2 linked regions of the Acaryochloris sp. CCMEE 5410 genome follow. The protein of the gene in region 1 interacts with the protein of each later gene in a pairwise test. Links are inferred from orthologs where the notes say so. Each region holds a gene or a part of one and is shown in the gene's direction. Other genes may lie near its edges.

The links.
Region 2: the proteins of rpe (region 1) and eno interact in binary tests that used the Escherichia coli proteins (3 or more experiments, as listed by UniProt). The link is inferred for Acaryochloris sp. CCMEE 5410 from one-to-one orthologs.

What each region holds. Positions count from the first base shown.
Region 1 is NZ_AFEJ02000002.1:1,251,869-1,259,372, reverse strand. Bases 1,725-4,651 are described here. They hold rpe (ribulose-phosphate 3-epimerase), read left to right. Parts: upstream 1,725-2,797; coding sequence 2,798-3,505; downstream 3,506-4,651. Other genes in these bases: ON05_RS26630 (AMIN domain-containing protein), read right to left, coding at 3,587-4,651; ON05_RS26640 (mechanosensitive ion channel family protein), read left to right, coding at 1,725-2,664. Also shown: ON05_RS26645 (adenylate/guanylate cyclase domain-containing protein), read left to right, coding at 1-1,169; more of ON05_RS26640, read left to right, coding at 1,213-1,724; more of ON05_RS26630, read right to left, coding at 4,652-5,635; ON05_RS26625 (type 4a pilus biogenesis protein PilO), read right to left, coding at 5,734-6,450; ON05_RS26620 (PilN domain-containing protein), read right to left, coding at 6,447-7,202; type IV pilus assembly protein PilM, read right to left, coding at 7,207-7,504. UniProt on the Escherichia coli protein: Catalyzes the reversible epimerization of D-ribulose 5-phosphate to D-xylulose 5-phosphate.
Region 2 is NZ_AFEJ02000001.1:2,458,813-2,466,208, forward strand. The notes cover bases 2,147-4,965. They hold eno (phosphopyruvate hydratase), read left to right. Parts: upstream 2,147-2,825; coding sequence 2,826-4,106; downstream 4,107-4,965. Other genes in these bases: gloA (lactoylglutathione lyase), read right to left, coding at 2,202-2,627; ON05_RS11105 (M48 family metalloprotease), read right to left, coding at 4,155-4,965. In the rest of the region: ON05_RS11090 (iron uptake porin), read right to left, coding at 1-1,718; more of ON05_RS11105, read right to left, coding at 4,966-5,036; ON05_RS11110 (hypothetical protein), read right to left, coding at 5,156-5,371; ON05_RS11115 (ABC transporter permease), read left to right, coding at 5,820-7,396. UniProt on the Escherichia coli protein: Catalyzes the reversible conversion of 2-phosphoglycerate (2-PG) into phosphoenolpyruvate (PEP). It is essential for the degradation of carbohydrates via glycolysis.

The sequences.
Region 1 (7,504 bases):
GCTCTAACTCGCGCTTTTTATTGGAGAACTCTCCCAGCTATTTCCAAACCCTGTCTAAAAGTGGTGTGGAGTCGTCACAAATTGAGCGGATGCGGCGGCAGAAAAACTCAATCTTGGAGCAAGAAGTCAAAACAGTTGCAGCCCAGCGAGCGCTGTTGGGTAATTCTGGCATCGACATTGTCAATGACTATCGTGGCATTCCAGTGCTCAGTTCCTACAGTACGCTGCAAGTCAAAGGCTTGGACTGGGCTATCTTAGCGGAAATGGATGCCGATGAAGCGTTTGCCCCCATTACTGAATTTCAGAAGCAAGTCCTGATTTCCACCGCAATTTTGATCTTAGTGATCACCATTCTGGCGCTGTTACTGTCTCGCTTGTTTGTAAAACCGATCCAAACGTTGATTACCGGCTTTCGGCAACTGAGCGAAGGTAATACCGATGTCACCGTTTCCATGAATTCTCAAGATGAATTCCACGATCTGGCGGTTTCGTTCAATCAAATGGTGGAAAGTCTATCCCATAAAACCCAAGCCCTCGAACATCAAAGCCAGGAAAATGAGCAATTACTCTCCTGCATTTTGCCGGAACCCGTTGCTCAACGCTTGAAAAGTGGTGAGGAGCAAATTGCGGATAGCTATGCCAATGTCACTGTATTATTTGCAGACTTAATAGGATTTACGGATCTGGCTGAAATACTTTCTGCTAGTGAGATTGTGGCTTTGCTAAATGAGTTAGTTCGGGCTTTTGATGAAGCAGCCGAACGCTTCGGTGTCGAAAAGATCAAAACCATTGGCAGTGGCTATATGGCTGTGTGTGGCCTGTCTGTCCCTCGGTTGGACCATACCAAACGGATTATGGACTTCGGCATTGAGATTACCCGGATTGTGCAGCGGTTCAACCAAACTCATCAAACGGCGTTGAAAGCTCGCGTCGGCATTAATTCTGGCGCGGTGGTGGCAGGCATTGTTGGTCGCAGTAAGTTTATTTATGACTTGTGGGGAGATACGGTCAATATTGCTCATCGCATGCAAACGGCGGGTGAAGGTGATACGGTTCAGGTCAGTCAAGCGGTTCATAACCAGCTGGGTGATATTTATGAGTTTGAAAATGGCCGTGAAGTAGAAATTAGCGGTGATAATAAGCTCCCTGCTTGGTTGCTCAAGATTTAGCACTCTTTTTTCCCATCTCCCCTGACATCTTTTTCGTGCAAGTATGACTTCTTCTCTTCTTCAGCAATCCTGGTTCCTCTGGAGTTGCGGCTTGATGGTTGGGTTCCCCTGCCTGATGTTGGTTTTAAATGAATCCATTGTCTATTCCCAGAAACAGGGGAAACCACTTGTCCAGACTCTGAGAATCTTGCGAAATTTGGTGTTACCAATTTTTGTGGGGTTTATTGTCTTGACTAAAATTGTCGGCTTAGATCCTGAACAAACGGCCATTCGCTTGATTCAGACATCTTTGTGGGTGTCCTTAATCCATGCGGCATTGTCCTTTGTAAATGTTTTGCTGTTTGTGGAGGCAGGGGGCCATACTTGGCAAGCTCAGGTGCCTAAACTCTTGAGAGATTTAACTCGATTTTTCTTGATATTAATCGGGACGGCTTTTGTTCTTTCTTTGGTCTGGAAAACGGATTTAGGGGGCCTCCTCACGGCCTTAGGGGTTAGCTCTATTGTCATTGGTTTGGCCCTACAAGATACCCTTGGCAACTTGTTTTCAGGGATTGCCCTGTTGTTTGGTCGCCCCTTTGTGATTGGCGATTGGCTCAAGTTTGGGGACACAGTCGGCAAGGTGATTGAGATTAACTGGCGGGCTGTCCATTTGATTACCCGCAATAAAGAAATGCTGATTGTGCCCAACTCTGTGTTGGCCAAGGAAGTGTTCTATAACTATCGACGCCCCCAATCGTTGCATGGAGAACCGATGGAATTGGGGTTTTCCTACGATGACCCCCCCAATAAGGTTAAGCAGGTGATCCGGCAAGCGGCTCTAGAAACACCAGGGGTTTTATCGGATCCAGAACCGATTATCCAAACCAGTGCCTATGGGGATTCATCCATTAATTACTATGTCCGTTTATATTTACGAGAATATGATCGGGTACCCGAGATCCGCGATGCATTTATGACTCGGGTTTGGTATGCTGCCCAACGCCATGGCTTAACGATTCCATTTCCCATCCGCACTCTGATTCATGAACGCCCCCCCAAGCCTGATTTAAATGGCGGTACGAATCGGATTATTACGGAGTTGCGATCGCTACCCTGTTTCATCACGACCCATGCAGAAGTCTTGGAGCAACTGGTGACCAATGCAGATTTTAAATCCTTTGGCAAAGGCGAACGTATTATCTATCAAGGACAGGAAGAGGTAAATCTGCACTTTCTGTTGACCGGGCAGGTCCAGATGAACGTCCTGAGCCAAACCAACCATGACCAAGAAGTGCTGAGATTATCCAAAGGAGATTTTTTTGGGGCCACAGCTTTGCTCTCCAGAGAACCGAGTTCTAACTCCGTTGTTGCCCTAAGCGATGTGGATGTCATGATTTTAGAAATCGAAGCCATGCAGGTTTTGATTGAACGCACCCCCCAACTGGCAAGAGAGATGGATGAAATCATCGAAGCCCGACGCAAAGCGATTCAAATTGCCCACCAGACCTATGCTTAACCGATGACATCAGGGTTTGATTAAGAATCGGGGTTAGGTCAAAGTTGAAGATTTTGTTAAACTGGTTACTGCGAAAGTGCTCAAGTTTTTAAATTTGCCTCTTTAAGCAGTCGTCATCACCGGATCTTTTACCATGACTCTATCTTCTTCACCCAAATCGACCGTCATCTCTCCGTCTATCTTATCTGCGGATTTTAGCCGCTTAGGTGAGGAAGTTCGAGCCGTCGATCAAGCAGGGGCAGACTGGATTCATGTGGATGTGATGGATGGTCGTTTTGTTCCGAATATCACTATTGGTCCCTTGATTGTGGATGCCCTCCGGCCCGTTACTGAGAAGCCTTTGGATGTTCACTTGATGATTGTGGAGCCAGAGCGATATGTTGCCGATTTTGCGAAAGCAGGGGCAGACATTATTTCCGTTCATGCCGAAGCTAGTGCCACAACCCACCTTCATCGCGCCTTAGGCCAAATTAAAGAGCTAGGTAAAATGGCAGGAGTGGTTTTGAATCCCGGCACGTCTCTAGAACAGATTGATTACGTTTTAGAACTCTGCGATCTGGTTTTGATTATGAGTGTTAACCCCGGCTTTGGGGGACAAAGTTTTATCCCAGGAGTCCTACCCAAAATCCGTCAGCTTCGCCAAATGTGTGATGAGCGCGGTCTAGATCCTTGGATTGAAGTGGATGGTGGTCTCAAAGCGAACAATACTTGGCAAGTACTTGAAGCCGGAGCAAATGCTATTGTGGCTGGTTCAGCGGTGTTCAAAGCAGATGACTATGCTGAAACTATCAAAGCCATTCGTAACAGCAAACGTCCTGAACCCGAATTAGTCACAGCCTAATTCCAAATATTTTTATATTCCATAAAAGTACCCCTCATCTTGCTTCAAGATGAGGGGTACTTTTATGATTCTTAGTGCGAACTAGGGATTCAGAAGCTTTTGGGATTCTTCACCGGGTGTATAGCGATAACCATAAGTGGTTTGATCCGAATCATCCACAATCTGCGGAGTCACTAGCACCACTAATTCACTTCTCTGTCTAGTTTTATTCTCACGTCGGAAGAGCCGACCCAATAATGGGATATCCCCTAAGATAGGCACTTTGCTAACATCAACTCTATCTTGATCTTGAATGATTCCAGTTAATACTATTGTTTGACCATCTCGCAAACGGACTTTTCCTGTTTCAACTCGGCGTTGTTGTAAGAGGAAAGCGGTATCTCCAGATAGAGCATCAACAAAAGTTCTCCCTGATAGAGAGCTGACTTCTGGTGATAGATTCAACGTTACAAACCCATTGTCATCAATGTGATCTACTACAACGTTTAGAATAACTCCTGCATTTTGAATGTTGGGTTCAGTACTAGTTGAATCAGTAGTGGCACCTGCTGTACTTCCTGAACTTGAAACTCTTTGTACAAAGCCTGTGAAAACTTGCTCAGTTAGATTGACCTGAGCTGAACTACCTTCTTGTACTAATAAAGTTGGGTTCGTTAGGATTTTGGCATCATTATTTTGTATTGATACAAACAAATTACCTAAGAAGGTTTCAGTTAAGGTGAATAAGCCGCTACCTACGATAGGAACAGTGCCTGATCCAAAGATTGAAGTTAAGCCACCTCTTCCATTAGCATCTGGCCTAAAACCAATTCCTAAGGAGTCATTAGCTCTAAACTGTAGATCTGCGTTGGAAAGTTTACCTTTCAGCAAATTGACATCAATAAATTTGACATTAATAGCTACCTGACGCTGACGCACATCCATTCTTGTCAGCAGGGCTGTTGCTGTTTCCACTTTTCGGGGAGTCCCGATTAGGGTGATGGTATTAGTCCGGGCATCAGCAACGACTTCCAAGCCTTCCAATAAGCTAGCGCTACTTCCTTCTGCGCTGCCACCATTGGCACCATAATTCTCAAGGAGTTCTTTTGCTCCTAGTGATTCAATCTCTTCCTTAACAGAATTTTCTCGTTTTATACCTGTTTGGGGAGTAGAAGCATCATTATCGGCACCAGAAGGTGTGATATTGGCTCCAGTTTCTGCTTCATTGGTGAATGAACTTGATCTTGTGATCTTCGCTGTTGCCTTAAGTTGATTCAGACGAATTGTTCTCACAACCCGGTTTTGGGCATCACCTGGTAGCGTTTTGCCGACAAAGACCGTTTGACCGACCCGGTTAGCTTGCATCCCAGATAAGCGTAAGACGTAGTTAAAGACATCATCAACAGATTCATTCTCGATGTCTAAGGTGATGGTAGATGAGGCGGAAGCTCCTTCTTCTCCGTCTCCTCCATCTTCCGCGAATGCGACGTTCACATTAGCGGCACGGCCCAAGAGTGTTAATACCTCACGAACAGGGGCCTCACGAAGCAATAGCTTAGGAATGATTTGATCGCTGCCAAGATCGATGCGTTCAGGCTCAACATTCAATGGGGCAATTGCCATATCTCCAACAGGTGGAGCCTTTGCCCGACTTCTAAAGGGAGGGACAGCACTAGCTCGAGAGCGAAGATTAGAGGGCTGAGAAGATGTTGTGACTGAATCCGTACTACCAGGCGCACCATCAAATTTAATGGCTAAAACACCATCCCGATTGTCGTTGCGAATCGTTTCGGCAATGGGAGCAGAATGGACTCCTTCTACTGTAATCCTGACCGTATCAGGATCTAATTGTCGAACTTCAACGAATTTAATGCCAGGAGCCGGATCTTTCTGTTGAAATGGGCCTGCCTCTGGTAGCCTTAAGAGAGAATTGCTGACGTCTGAAACGGATGTATTGCCTCGATTGACCGTAAAAATGGGAGGGCGGTTATCACCTTGAGTTCCGAGTACGAGTTCAAATCCCTTTGAGGTGGGATTGAGTTGAACATTGGTGACTTCAGTTTCAGCAGCCCATACCGGCTGAATCATTGCGCCTAATGCAGCTGCAGTGCAGCCTATAATAATTCCGGGTTTTCCTTGATACGAGTTCACCCTACACTCCTCTATTTAATAATTATTGATGACTGTTCGTTGTAGATTTGGCTGCAAGTTGCAGCATAGGCAATAGCGATTGAATGAAATATATTCATCTAATTCGTCTTTGCTTCCGGCTCGGCTTTTGCCGCAGCAGCCTGAGCAGCAGCAGCTTCTTCTTCGCTCAAGGGCACATAAGCATGCAAATTAAAGGTTGACTTCACAAGATTGCGAGGGCCAAATTCGGTCGGCTTTTGTAGCTCCATCGATAAGTCACGAACGACCAAAACAGTTTGCAGACGATCAATGGCTTGCATAATTTGCAAAGTTTGGTTGAACGTTCCTTGAAAAGAGACTGAAGTGACTTGCCGTTTGATCTTCCTGTCTAACGGTAAGCCCAAAGAACCATCGTTTACGATGCCAGAAGAACTATGATCGGGCTTAAAAGTTTGTAATTCAGCATTGCTAGAAACGATGACGCGATTTAAATCTAATAGCAATGTATCCAATGCTTGCTGATCAGAGAAAAGAGTGCGAACCTCTTTATTCTCTCGCTTCGCACGATTAAGTCGCTCTATGATCTCATCTACTCGTTGGGTAGTGGCTTCTTTTTGTTCTAAATCATTTGTTTTTTGTGTAACAGATTCTTGAAGCTCTTGGTATTCAGCATATTTAGGTGAGACAAGCTGAGTCCCGACATATGCTGCTAGGCCTACACCAACAACAGCTGCCAAAATTCCTGATACCGTGGGGGTAAAAGTAATCCCAAATAAAGTGGGATAAGAAGGTCCCAAGAGTTCGTCTTCTCTTGCAAATCCGCCAGTGGCCGTCATGGATTCATTACTCCTTTTTGCTTCAGCGCCCCAATTCGGGCAGCTAATCCAGATGCACCTTTTGCGTTCAGAATTTGTAGTAATTCAGACGCTGGAACATCATTAATTGTGGTTTCCAATTGATGTTGAACTAATGAAACCTGAGTTTTCTGATCCGTTTTGCGTTCAGATGACATCAGCTGTGTTTGCGCTACGGTCAGAAACGGTGATTTTCTCAAGGTCAAAACCAGGTCATTCACATCACTAAAGGAAAGCGCTTGACCCGTAATCGTCAACTGCGTCGGTGCAGATAGAGCTGCGACTGGAGCGGCTTTATCCTGAGGTTGTCCAGCTGACTGGGCAGGGGGTGTTGCAGCCTTTTGCTGAATCTTGGTGATTTGTAAGGTGGGGGGAATGCGATCGCGAATATCTTGCAAGGTTGCTGACCAAGGCTTGATTTGGTTAAAAATCGTTGCTAATGCTTTGGTCTCCTCTTTCACTTGCCGTTCTTGCAATTTAAGATCGTCGACCTCAGCTAACTTTGGTGCTAACTGTGCCAGCTCACTATCTAGATTCTCTTCTTCAGCTACTAACTGCTGATTTAAGAAGGACATGACGCCAAAGCCAATGAGAACTAACCCTAAGGCTGCTCCACCCACACCCAAGCCGATAAACAATGGTGTTTTATCATCACTGTCATAGTTGGCAGAAGAGACAACTTGTTGACCATATTCTGGGCGATCATTTAATAGGTTGATATCAATTGAATACATGCACTTATACCTCCCGCATCCCAAGACCCATAACAACACTTAAGGCAGGACGCTGAGCCATCGGAATACTGTCTGAATTTTGAATGCCGAGCGAGCTGATTGGATCGACTAATGTTGTTGTCAGTCCTAAACGCTGGGTTAAAAACTCATCAATTTGTCCTAAACTGGCACCTGGTCCTGATACAAAGACTTGCGTAATATCTAAATTTTCACCCTGGTTTAAGTAGAAGTCGATGGAACGGCGAAGTTCATCCGATAAATCGCTTAACATTCTCAGGATGGCAGCAGAGCTGGGATTATTG
Region 2 (7,396 bases), on another replicon or contig:
TTGCCAGCACCAGCAGCGGAGAGGCCATTGACAGTACCCAAAGGATTAATGATGTACATCACAGCAGGAGTGATGGTGATGTTGTCATTAACTGGGAACCGATAGAAGGCTTCCAAGTTGATCTGGTCGTTGGATCCAGGAGTACCGGTGACCAAGTAAGGCATACCAGCAGCAACGGCAAATAAGGAACCAGGAACAAGAGCATCCTTGTAACCAAGGCCAGCCATCCAAGTCTGAATGGTGTTAGAACCACCAGCTGTGAGGATAGTAGGTGCAACAGCAGGGTTGCCAAATACATCAACACTTGGGTTTACGGTTTGGTTCTGAGGATCAAAGGAAATACCATAGCGACCAAAGATACCAATGTTACCGAAAGTAGCTTCAGCGTTGACACCTAAGACTTTCTGCTCAATGTTGAAAGTCTCAGCGTAGGTACCTTGCAAACGAATGGCAAAGTTGTTTTGATCATCTGCACCAAAACTGTTGGCATACTCAAGTTCCAAGGTTCCTTGGTGAGGATCGCCACCTAAGCCACCATTAGCAGCGGCAGTTGCGACGTTACCAGCAGCGGCAACATACACACCACGAACGCTGATTTTACCAGCATTAGGATTCCAATCAAAGGCTGCACCAGCACCACCATTGAGATCAACCGCGTTGGTGATGATTAAAGGGTTGTTGATAAAGAAGCCAGAGCTGAAATCTTGAGCAGAGTTATTGGCATAACTGTTGAAGTCAACAAAGTCACTGGGGAAAATGTTGGTACCAACGGTAACAGCTAAGTTCTCGCCGGGCTTGAAGGTATAGGCTAAACGACGCAGCGTAACGGTATTACCTACACCTGCATAGTCGGCAGCACCCAAATCAACTAGAGGTACGCCAGAACCTGTCAAAGTTCCCAAACCTGGGCCAGGATCCTGAGCACCCAGAGCGTTACCAAAGAAATCTTGACCATTATTACCCACTTCTAATTGGGTGGCTAATAAGTCATCGCCAGAGAAACTAGTGTTGAAGTTCAAACGAACTCGAGAGATGGCAGAAACGCGGCTATCGGGTCCACCTGCATTTAGAACACCGTTAACGGGATCGACAACAGTATCTGTTGGGTTGTTAACGAAGTCACCAAACTGAGCAGCCATGACCACTTCACCTTGAAGTTTGGTGGTGGTGGAGAACTGCTGGGCTTCAACAGTGGCAACGCGAGCTTCTAAACCATCAACACGACCACGTAGGGTAGCGAGTTCAGCTGCAAATTCGTCTTGAAGTGCCTTGAGGGCATCTAAATCTTCTTTAGTAGCAAAGCGGTTGCTGAGGTTATCTAAACAAGCATTAACCAAAGCAGCGGCTTCACGACGAGACATGGCTCGGCTGGGGCGGAAGGTGCCATTGGGATAACCGGCGACGCAACCATAGCGCTCAACCAATGATTGAATGGCTTGGAAAGCCCAGTCATCAGGCTGAACATCAGACAGTTGAGAAACTGAGGTCACCTGACCAACAGAATCTTCTTTAGTCTCAGACATCAAGTCATTTACAGAAGTTGTTTCGCTGAGAGACTGATCAGCCAACAACAATTCATCTTGCTCAGCAGCAACAGGTGCTACATCAACAGATTGGGCTTCTACAGGAAGCTGTTCGCTAGTGCTGACAGCTTTTACAGGTAGGGCAGAAAGTCCGAGAAGACTCAGGCTTCCAGCTAATAGACATACTTTTTTCATGGTTTTGCTCCTCACTCACATGTGTTTAAAATTCTGGAAAAGTTAAACACGATAACTTAATGCTTCTCATTAATACAATGCGAATATTTGCATTGTATTGCTTGGAAGATAAGTTTGAAGAAAAGGTTCCTGAAAGTGAAAAACTATTCAGTGTATACATTCCTTCACTTTAGAAAGATACTCTATTTATCAGAGGTAAGCCAAGGGATCGTAGTCGGTTTCTGTATTGGCATATACTGTAATTTTCTCCATTCACCTCGTAATTCTAAAAACCCTAAAACGACTGTTTCATAAAGGTTTTGAGCCAGGATACTGTGGAGAGCTTTTTCGGCAAAGCCTTGTCGTATTCCCACGCGATCAACTCAAGACATTAAGGTCCTACTCTCAATGGCATGAGCTGAATTTGCTGTCATTGTTGCGACTCAAACGAGCGGAAGCTTGACTCTAAGCTTTCACCCAGCAATTACCAAGGGTAAGACTTGCTCAACTGACAGAGGTGGAGGTTGTCGTAGTCACAGATGCTTTGGAGCTGAGTTGAATCAACTCAACCTTATAGTGATCGGGATCCTCTACAAAGGCAATTACCGTTGAGCCATGTTTCATGGGGCCAGGTTCTCGGGTCACTGTTCCACCACGAGTTTTAATGACGTTGCAGGCACTATAGATGTCGTCAACGCCAATGGCAATATGGCCATAGGCATCTCCCAAAGTGTATTCAGAGACACCCCAGTTATAAGTCAGTTCTAGCACCGTGTTATCTGCTTCATCTCCGTAACCCACAAAGGCCAGCGTAAACTTTCCGTTCGGGTAATCTTTCCGACGAAGTAGCTTCATTCCTAGGACATCACAGTAGAATGCTAAAGAAGCATCAAGATCTGCCACTCTGAGCATGGTATGGAGAATTCTCATAAGACTATGTTGTTTAAGAGTTAGTAAAGTCAAGAGGTGGTCGTCACATTAGTTACATTCTGACGCGATCGCACCTAGTATGTCTTAAAGAGGACACTCGTTGCATCAACACCGCTGATACAGTCAGATGCATTTTATAGCCTTGACGAGCAGGTCAAGCACACCAGATTATTTTGTAGATTGTTGGAAACATAACGCATGCACGAAACCGAAATCGCTGCCATTGAGGCGCGCGAAATTCTAGACTCACGCGGTCGTCCTACTGTGGAAGCAGAAGTCATATTAAGTTGTGGGGCTTTTGGATTGGCCCAAGTTCCCAGTGGTGCTTCTACAGGTAGTTTTGAAGCCCATGAACTGAGAGATGGAGATGCTCAGCGCTATGGTGGCAAAGGGGTTCTTACTGCCGTTACTAATATTAGGGATCACATTCAGCCTGAACTGGTGGGGTTAAACGCCCTCGATCAAGCTGATATCGATCAGACCATGATTGATCTGGATGGATCGACGAACAAATCTAAACTGGGTGCAAATGCCCTCTTGGCTGTCTCCCTTGCCACGGCTAAAGCAGCTTCTGAAGTACTGAATTTAGAGCTATATCGTTATCTAGGAGGTCCTTTAGCAAACCTCTTGCCGGTGCCCTTAATGAACGTCATCAACGGTGGGGCCCATGCCAACAATAACGTTGATATTCAAGAGTTTATGATTGTCCCCCACGGTGCAGATTCCTTTAAGGAAGCCTTGCGCTGGGGAGCAGAAGTCTTTGCATCGCTGAGTCAAGTATTGGCAGCCCAAAATCTGTTAACAGGCGTGGGGGATGAGGGGGGCTATGCCCCTAATCTGGCGTCTAACCAAGCCGCGTTGGAATTGTTAGTGGAAGCAATTGAGAAGGCTGGCTATCAACCTGGCGCTCAAATTAGCTTGGCCTTAGATGTCGCAGCCAGCGAATTCTATAAAGACGGGCAGTATACCTACGACGGTGCCGCCCATTCCCCCAAGGAGCTAATCGACTATTTAGATGGCTTAGCCAGGCAATATCCGATTGTCTCCATTGAAGATCCCCTACATGAAGAAGATTGGGAGAGTTGGGGGAATTTGACAGCCCAGTTAGGGGATCGCGTTCAGCTCGTCGGGGATGACCTGTTCGTCACGAACCCTATCCGGTTACAGAAAGGAATTGAGCAGCACTCGGCCAATTCTATTTTGATTAAACTGAATCAAATCGGGACCTTGACCGAAACCCTAGAAACAATTGATCTAGCCAAACGCAATTCCTTTACGTCCATCATTAGCCATCGATCCGGTGAGACGGAAGATACCACGATTGCGGATCTCGCGGTTGCGACCCGAGCCGGTCAGATCAAAACGGGCTCTCTTTGCCGTAGCGAACGCGTGGCAAAATACAATCGCTTGCTGCGTATCGAGGATGAACTCGGCAGTCAGGTGGCCTATGCTGGCGCAGTAGGCTTAGGACCAGGATAAGACACTTCTTCGGAGTGGCGATTTTAACCACTCCGAGTGGCTCTTCTACTAAAGCGATGTGAATGCAATAGATGGGCGTCTTTGCAGTTGCTGCTCTAGCTTGAGTAAACGATTGATACGATCTCGCGTACTGGGATGAGTCGTAAACAAGTTACTCAGCCATTGCCGAGCTGGGGGATTAATAATCAACAGCGGTGCAAAAGCCGGATTGCCCCCTAACGCATTGCGCTGAGCATTGCTTTCCAAACGAGACAAGGCTTGGGCTAGAGCGCGAGGTTGTCCCGTTAGGCGAGCGGCGGTTTCGTCTGCAGAGAACTCGCGGGTCCGAGAGATCCCTAATTGCAGGATCGTTGCTGATAGGGGTGCTAAGACAACCATCAGTAAAGCCCCGATAGGGTTGGATTCTCGATCATTGCCTCGACTACCGCAAAACCAGAAACTGTAGCTCACCATTTGGGCTAAGAATGCGATCGCACCGGCTAACGTGGCTGCGACTGCTTGGGTCAAGGTGTCTTGATTCTGGATATGAGCCAACTCATGGGCAAGAACCCCTTCTAGTTCTGCCGCTGGCAGCATCCTCAGCAACCCTTCCGTAACAGCAATGGCTCCATGGTCGGGATCACGCCCCGTGGCAAAGGCATTCGCAGCTGAACTGGGAATGATATACAAGCGTGGCATAGGTAGGTTTGCCCGCTGGGCCAAACGCTGAACCACAGCGTACAACTGAGGGGCTTGATTGGCCCGCACCAACTGCGCCTGGTAGGCCGATAAGGCAATCTGGTCAGAGTAGTACCAAGCACCTAAGTTGGTGAGAGCTGCAATCCCAATACCTATGACAATACCGCCACTGCCCCCCAATAGAGCATAGCTACTGCCAATGAGGAGAGCACTGAGTAGGCCTAGTAAACTGGCGGTTTTGAGTTGATTCATCGCTGGCCTCCACAGACATGCACGATTAATCCCAGTTTAAAAAGTTCTCATGGCGCAATATGGGTAGGAAGCCCCCCTGATGATGCAGAGTTTACCCTATCCGCACATCTTTTAGCCTATTAGGATTGACCACTCAGCAGCTCTTGCACCACTTTGGGAAGATCCAGAACCGCTTGCAAAACCTGATCGGGCCCAATCCCCACAACTACCTGCAAGCCCAAAACAATCAGCGCCAGCAAGAAGGCTGTTTTGAGGGTAGTTTTAACCACACGTAACAGCCAGGTAAAGACCAACCAAGAAACAAGAATAGCCGCAATCAGAAGAATAGGATTCACGATATTAAGATAGGTGATGAGACGTATAAAGGTCGGTTCATGGTGGTGGGGAAAAGTAGATACAGCCGCGTTCGATCAACGGGCACTCAGGCAGGATGACCTGATTCTAACAAGTGCCAATCCCAATTCTCTGATGAAGATAAATAAGGGTGAAGGTATATTAAATATGGAGGTTATCGCACTATCAACTCTGAAGACTTCGTTAAGAGATCTACTGTTTAATGAATAGTGTCGCTAACTTGTAAGGCAAGATACCTCCTAACTGCGTCTACGGCCCTACTGCTGACCTGAAAACGGATTTAAATCAGCACAAGGGCTTCTTTTTTGAGAGTGTCATCGCAGTACGCCTGCTGCTCATCCAATTCAATCTTTCAGCCAACTCTTTCTGTCTTGCGCCCTCCCACTTCGATTTGGCAAGATCAGCCTACTGGAGCATAAGTGAGGTGGCATGACCTCAAAATCTATCCCCCTCAGGCAGCTATGGCTGCCTAGCACTTGTTTATTGCTCATGGTTGGGGGTGGGGTTGCTATCTTGACCAGCCCCCTCTGGAATCTGAATGGTTGGCCCCAGTTTCTAGAGTTTTGGCAAGCTAGTCTCCATCCTGATTTCACCGCTCCATTGATGGCAACGGCCTGGCAAGGGCTGCTAACGACCTTGGCCTATGCCATTTGCGGCACAGTGTTCAGTGTCTGTCTCGGCTTTGTAGGCAGTGTCTTTATCTCAGACGTGGGGAGACAGGTTTTAGGCATTGCCCCATATTTCAGCCAGGGCTTAAAAAGCCTACTGGTCGTGCCTCGTGCTATTCACGAAATGCTCTGGGGACTTTTGCTGATCAATCTATGGGGACTCGATCCCCTCGTTGCGATCGCAGCCATTACCATTCCCTTTAGCGCGATTGTGGCGAAAGTCTTTAGCGATATTCTCGATGATACGCCCCATCAGGCGTTGGAGGCGATACGACAGGGTGGCGGACGGCCCTTGAATGCCTTCTTATACGGACTCTTACCCTCTGCCAGCACCAATTTACTGTCCTATAGTTTCTATCGTTTTGAATGCTCCCTACGATCCGCCGCCACCCTTGGCATTATTGGGGTTGGAGGGCTAGGTCATGAAATCTTTTTGAGTTTGCAGTCCCTGCAATACCAGCAAGTATGGACCTTTATCTATGCCTTAATGATCCTGAATGGCGTGATTGATTGGAGTAGTGCCCGGTGTCGCCATCGATTGGGCTGCCAAACTCGCATTAGTTTGCACCTAAAAAATGCTCCGATTCAACAGGTGCATTCCCGACGTCCCGAGCCTGAACGCTCATTCTCTAATAATCTGCTCTACTGCATACTGGTGGTCGTTAGTCTCGTTGGGGCATTGGCTTGGAGTTGGCTTTATATCGGCCCCGATCTGTCTATCTTGGTAGCCCCCCAAACTTGGCACAATAGCCAGCAGATATTCGTTGGACTATGGCCGTTACAACCTAGCCCGTCTCTATTGGCAACCTGCGATGCCTCGCTCCAAACCCTAGGCATGGCTTTCATGGCTATTCTAGGCGCAGGCTTTGGGGGCATGGTGTTCTCGTTTGGGACGGCTGCCAATTTTTTTCTCCCCGGCGGACTTTTTCTCCCCCAACCCGCGAGTCTATGGCGTCAAGGGGTAGGTCGGCTGCTCGTCGGCGCGGCACGGCTGTTTTTGTTGATCTGCCGCTCTGTCCCCGCGCCCATTTGGGCTTTGGTGATGTTGTTTATCGTCTTTCCGGGAGTGCTACCGGGTGCGATCGCACTAGGCATCCATAACCTCGGCATTCTGGGGCGTCTGATGGCCGAAGTCAATGAAAACTTAGATCAAAAGCCCTTGGCCGCTCTGCAAGCTCAAGGGGCCTCTAGCCCATTTGTTTTTCTTTATGGCGTTTTACCCATGACATTGCCCCGGTTTTTAGCATATTCTTGCTATCGCTGGGAGGTGGGCATGCGGGAAACGGTGATTGTGGGTCTCGTGGGGGCTGGAGGACTAGGACGTTTACTCAGTGAGCA